2 linked regions of the Halioglobus japonicus genome follow. The protein of the gene in region 1 interacts with the protein of each later gene in a pairwise test. Links are inferred from orthologs where the notes say so. Each region holds a gene or a part of one and is shown on either strand. Other genes may lie near its edges.

What was found.
Region 2: the proteins of gltA (region 1) and BST95_RS12760 interact in binary tests that used the Escherichia coli proteins (3 or more experiments, as listed by UniProt). The link is inferred for Halioglobus japonicus from one-to-one orthologs.

What each region holds. Positions count from the first base shown.
Region 1 is NZ_CP019450.1:2,499,421-2,502,608, reverse strand. Bases 107-2,967 are described here. They hold gltA (citrate synthase), read left to right. Parts: upstream 107-822; coding sequence 823-2,112; downstream 2,113-2,967. Other genes in these bases: BST95_RS11845 (beta-ketoacyl-ACP synthase III), read left to right, coding at 2,228-2,967. In the rest of the region: more of BST95_RS11845, read left to right, coding at 2,968-3,188.
Region 2 is NZ_CP019450.1:2,709,857-2,712,971, reverse strand. The notes cover bases 1-2,788. They hold BST95_RS12760 (YegS/Rv2252/BmrU family lipid kinase), read left to right. Parts: upstream 1-840; coding sequence 841-1,737; downstream 1,738-2,788. Other genes in these bases: BST95_RS12745 (arylsulfatase), read left to right, coding at 2,717-2,788; BST95_RS12755 (HdeD family acid-resistance protein), read left to right, coding at 1,759-2,334; BST95_RS12765 (disulfide bond formation protein B), read left to right, coding at 258-788; BST95_RS12770 (pseudouridine synthase), read left to right, coding at 1-119. Also shown: more of BST95_RS12745, read left to right, coding at 2,789-3,115. UniProt on the Escherichia coli protein: In vitro phosphorylates phosphatidylglycerol but not diacylglycerol; the in vivo substrate is unknown.

The sequences.
Region 1 (3,188 bases):
ACCGAAAGGGCGCTGGTAAATACGGCCTTCCTCGGTGCGTGAGAACGGCAGCCCCATGTGCTCAAGCTCAAAAATGGCCTCGGGGCCAACGGAGCACATGTACTCGATAGCGTCCTGGTCACCGATATAGTCGGAGCCCTTAACAGTGTCATACATATGCCAGCGCCAATCGTCATTGGGGTCAGACGAGGCGATGGAACAGGTAATGCCGCCCTGGGCGGACACCGTGTGAGAGCGAGTGGGAAATACTTTGGAGATCACCGCAGTCTTATAGCCAGACTGGGCAAGTTGCAGAGCAGCGCGCATACCAGCGCCGCCGCCGCCGACGATAACGCCGTCAAAAGAGATTGTGCGAATTCCGGACATAGTGTTTAACCCTTGAGGATCTGGGTCCCCTGAACGGGGTGAGCAGCGCCATAGACGCGAAGTAAAAAGGACGGTTGCGCGGAGGAGATAGCAATCCGCTGGCTACCGGTGTCCAGACTAACAGGACGATTGTCTTTCACATTGAATACCATTGTTGCGCCACAAGACGATTAATGTGTACGGCGTGAAGCCCGCTTTGGACGCCCACCCGGACGGTCGGCAAGTCCAAAACGCGCGAAATTATAAGGACTTAGGGCGCCAATTACAAACCCGGCGCCCCCCCGGGGGCAATTTCACGATTTACGCCTATCTGCGTCGATCATCGAAAAACCTGTTTGCCGATTTTACGCCCAAACTGCGCACACGATAGGCGACATTAGTCCTTGATTGATTGACAAAAAGTGCTGAATCACTATAGTGGGCCACCCTACTGATATCTCACTGCAGGACCCCCTTATGAGTGACAAAAAAGCCACCCTCACGATCGATGGAATGGACGAGGCAGTCGAGCTGCCCATCTACTCCGGAACCATCGGTCCGGACGTTGTGGACGTTGGCAGCCTCACTGGCAAAGGCATGTTCACCTATGATCCTGGCTTCGTATCAACCGCTTCCTGTGAATCCCAGATCACCTACATCGACGGCGGCAAGGGCGTTCTGCTGCACCGCGGCTACCCCATCGAGCAGCTGGCCGAGCACTCAGACTACCTCGAGACCTGCTACCTGCTGCTGTACGGAGAGCTCCCCACTAAGGAACAGAAGGATAAGTTTGTCAGCACCGTCACCAACCACACCATGGTGCACGAGCAGCTGGCTCACTTCTTCAACGGCTTCCGTCGCGACTCCCACCCCATGGCCATTATGTGTGGTGTTGTCGGCGCCCTGTCCGCCTTTTATCACGACTCACTGGATATTTCCGATGAGCAGCACCGCCAGGTGGCGGCGTTTCGCCTGATCGCCAAGATGCCTACCCTGGCCGCCATGAGCTACAAGTTCTCCATCGGCCAGCCGTTCATGTACCCCGATAACAGCATGGGTTACGCAGAGAACTTTCTGCACATGATGTTTGGCGTACCCTGTGAAAAGAGCAACATCAGCCCGGTACTGGCCGATGCCATGGATAAGATATTCCTGCTCCACGCCGACCATGAACAGAATGCGTCCACCTCCACTGTACGTCTGGCCGGCTCCTCCGGCGCCAACCCTTTCGCCTGTATCGCTGCAGGTATTGCTGCGCTGTGGGGCCCCTCTCACGGCGGCGCCAACGAAGCGGTACTGGATATGCTGCAGGAAATCGGCGATGTCTCGCGAATCGACGAGTTCGTGGCTCGCGCCAAAGACAAGAACGATCCTTTCCGCCTGATGGGCTTTGGTCACCGCGTGTACAAGAACTTCGACCCGCGCGCCAAGGTAATGAAAAAAGCCGCCGACGAAGTGCTGGCGGAACTGGGCCTGGAAAACGATCCGCTGCTGGCTATCGCCAAGCGCCTGGAAGAAATTGCCCTGGAAGACGAGTACTTCATTGAGAAGAAGCTCTATCCCAACGTCGACTTCTACTCCGGCATCATCCTCAAGGCCATCGGCATTCCCACCAGCATGTTTACCGTGATCTTTGCTGTCGGCCGCACCATTGGCTGGATTGCCCACTGGCACGAGATGATCAGCGGCAGCTACCGCATCGGTCGCCCCCGCCAGCTGTACACCGGCCACGACAAGCGCGACTTCGTACCCCTCGAGGACCGCTAAGGCATGTGGGAGCGAGCGCCACAGCAAATCGCTCCCACAATTACCAAACAAGAAAGCCGCACTGCGGCTTTTTTTGTGAGTAGAATACGCAATCAATAATTTTTGGACCTGAAGCATGACCGATATTGTCATCAGCGGCACCGGCCTCTACACCCCGCAAGAATCCATTAGCAATGACGAACTCGTTGCTTCCTTTAATGCCTATGTTGAGGCCTATAACGCCGCCCACGCCGCCGCCATTGAAGCCGGTGAACTGGCGCCTCTGCAGCCCTCCTCGGCAGAATTTATCCACAAGGCGTCCGGCATCAAGTCGCGCTATGTAATGAACAAATCCGGCATCCTGGACCCCGAACGCATGGTGCCTTCGCTGCCCGAGCGCCCGGACGACGCACCGTCCATCCAGTGCGAAATGGCTATCGCAGCGGCTCGTGAAGCCATGGAACAGGCCGGCAAAAACGCGGCTGATATCGACGCCGTCATCGTCGCCGCATCCAACATGCAGCGCCCCTACCCCGCCATGGCGGTCGAAATCCAGGACGCCCTGGGCATCACCGGTTTTGGCTTTGATATGAACGTAGCCTGCTCCTCAGCCACCTTCGGCATCCAGCAGGCCCGGGATATGGTCGCCGCGGGCAGCGCCGGTTGCGTGCTCATGTTGAATCCGGAGATCTGCAGTGGACACCTGAATTTCCGCGATCGCGATTCCCATTTCATTTTCGGTGATGTGTGCACGGCAGTGATTGTTGAACGGGCCGAGCAGGCCAGCAGCGCCCATCAGTACGTGATCGTCGATAGCGTCCTGCAAACCATTTACTCCAACAATATCCGCAACAACTTTGGCTTCCTCAATCGCGGCGACGAATCCGGCATCGGCCAGGCCGACAAGCTGTTCGTGCAGGAGGGACGCAAGGTATTCAAGGAAGTGTGCCCGGCCGTGGCCAAGCAGATCAGCACCCAGCTCGACGCTCTGGGCATCCCCGCTGACCAGCTCAAGCGCATGTGGCTACACCAGGCCAACCTGAGCATGAACCAGCTGATTTCCAAGCGCGTACTAGGCCGCGAGGCGAGCCCCGAGG
Region 2 (3,115 bases), 210 kb from region 1 along the record:
TTAACAATGAAGTGCTCGCCTTGCATCGTTATGCGATTGGCCCCTTTGAACTCGACGATGCACTGGCGCCCGGGCAGTCAAAAGCGATTGCGCCGCAGCTGCCGGCGCAATGGTCATGATCTGACCAGTGTCCCGCTAGGCCAATGCTGACGCAGCCTGTGGCCGGTTTTCCTAGGGTTCTACAAGAGTCATCCACAAGCTGTTCATATTTATTGTGGATTAACCGTTATACTAGCGCGCTCAAGAGAGAGCATTTTATGAACACATCCGCCACCAGCATCTGGGCCTCGATTGCCGCATTTTTCACCAGCAAAGGCTACTGGGCCGCGTTGGCAGTGCTCGGCATTTTCATGGAGGCTGTGGCCCTCTACTACCAGTATGTGATTGGCGATCCTCCCTGCCAGGTGTGTATTCACACCCGCATCTGGGTGGCAGCGTTTACCTTGCTTGCCATAGTGATGTGTGTGCTGCCCGCAAGAAAGTGGCTTAACGTTAACGGCCACGTGCTGGCCATCGTGTGTATGGCTGGTCTTTGGGAGCGCTGTAAATTCCTTTGGGATGTTGAGAACCGGCGCGGTGACGGCACCTGTGAAATTTTTCTCAACTTCCCCGACTGGTTCGCACTGGATGCGTGGTTTCCGGCAATGTTTGAGGTAAAGACCCTGTGTGGGTTTACCCCGATGATGCCACTTGGGATCACCATGGCAGAAATGCTGGTGGCCGCATCCTCGGTGCTGGTGGTCATTTCGGTGTTGGCGCTGGGGCTGGTCATTCGCAAGCCGGCATAACACGCACTACGACAATGTTCCTCGGTTACGCAAAGAGAGGTCTCGTCCTGCGATGAGAAAACGCAAGCAACAACCGGTACTGCTGCTACATCGCAAATCCGCCAATCGCCCGGAGGTAAAGGCCGCTGTTAAAGCAGTGCGCCGGCGCGGGGTAGACCTGCTGGTGCGGATTCCCTGGAACAAACGCGATAAGCGCAAGCAGGTGAAAGCGCTTTTGCGGGAAGGCTATAGCCGCATTATTGCCGGGGGAGGGGACGGCACTCTCAATGCAGTCGCAGATGCAGTGGTCAATTATCGCAAGACTGGCCAGAGCGTCAGTATGGGCATTCTGCCGTTGGGCACTGCCAATGATTTTGCTCATGGTCTGGCATTACCCTGTGACGATCTTGAGGCCTGCTTGTATCTGGCCGCCACAGGGAAGCCCCGGCCACTGGATATAGGGGCTGTTAACGGTCGTCACTTTATCAATGTTGCCAGTGGCGGATTCGGCGCAGAGGTAACCGCAACCACTCCACAAGATATTAAGCGCCACCTCGGCGGCCTGGCTTATACCCTCAACGGTCTGGTGAAGTTGTGGGATATGAAACCTTACGCCGGCGCCTTGCTGCTCCCGGACCAACCTGCCATTCCCTACAGTATGCTGTTAATGGCGGTCGGCAACAGTCGGCTCGCCGGCGGTGGCTTCGAGGTAGCGCCGGCAGCGGACCCGGCGGACGGACTATTGGATCTGATGCTACTCACAGAGGGCGCGCTAACCGACCCTACCAGGGCGCTGGCAGAAATCCAGACGCCGCTGAACCCGGACAATACGCTGGTGATGTATCGCCAGGCAAAAGCTTTCACGCTCGAATCAGAGCAACTCCTCCATATTAATCTCGACGGAGAACCGATTACGGGTCATCGCTTCAGCTTCGAGGTTTTTGACAGTGCTCTGGATGTCGTCTATTAGTTGCTCAGGGAGGAATTTCTCATGGGCACAGTGACAGACGTTACGAAAGCAGGCACACGGACGGCCACCTGGTTGGGTATCGCCGTATTATTAATGGGTATTCTGGCGATCGCCATGCCGTTCGCCACCGGGGTAGCCATCACCATCGGCCTTGGCCTGGTGTTGCTGGTGACGGCGATTGCACAGCTGGTATTTGCGTTCCAATCGCATTCATTCGGCAGCGGGGTGCTGCGATTTGCTTTTGGTCTGTTGGCAGGCATCTGCGCCATTGCGCTCATGACCCAGCCGGGCGCAGGGCTGGCCACTATCACGCTCTTCCTCGCCGTCTGGTTTATGGTGGACGGTGTATTCGCCATTATCCAGGGTATTCGCTGGCGGCCGGAGCCAGGTTCCGGCTGGTTGATTTTCAACGGCATTATCGGACTAATACTGGGCATCATGGTTTATAACCAGTTCCCCAGTTCCGCGGTGTGGCTGGTCGGGCTTATGGTAGGCATCCGCCTGCTGGTATCGGGATTCACAATGATTGCCTTTGGCGCCATGGCGCGCGGGGCGGCGAAGGCTATCGATAAGGAGATAGACCGGGCCACCGCCTAACGCTGTTGCATCTCAGGGGCCGTTCCATTCCAACCAGTGCCCCCATCATCTGCTTTACACTGCTCTCGCTCAGCGTCTTTGCTGAGCGGGCTCAGGGCAGCGAAGCCACTACTCAGGATTCTGCTGCTCCCCGCCATATCATTCGTACCCAAACGCGTGATGCCCATGTGTTTATTCCTGAGCCTGCCTATGCTCGGGCGATGCCGTTGATTGTGCTGCTCCATGGCTATGGGAATGGAAAATGTGCGCAATGCCCATTGCGTCTTCATAGTTGTTGCGGGCCTGCTCCGGGCCCGGCAGCAAAGAGAAACACCTGCGAAGTGGCTAAGCGCCCGTTTTCTTCCGGCAAACCCGTCAAGCTTTGGTCGTTGGCCTATTTATTGTGACCGAGCATTTATTTTTCTGGATTTGGAGAGAAGTTGGTGCTATCTCTACATGGGTTAATAATGATTACAGGTACGTACAAATGTTCAAAAAATGTCTCAAGGTTAGTTGGGTAATGGCGTTGTTGGTACTCCCAACTGTGGCTTACGCAGCCCCACCAAATATTCTCGTTATATGGGGTGACGATATCGGTTGGTCTAACGTCAGCGCCTATAATCATGGCGTGATGGGGTATAGCACCCCTAACCTAGACAGAATCGCGACCGAAGGGGTTTTGTTTACGGACCACTATGCACAGCCTTCATGCACGGCCGGTCGAGCTGCTTTTATCACCGGCCAGTATCCAATTAGGTCAGGCATGACAACGGTAGGCCAGCCAGGTGATGCACTGGGTTTA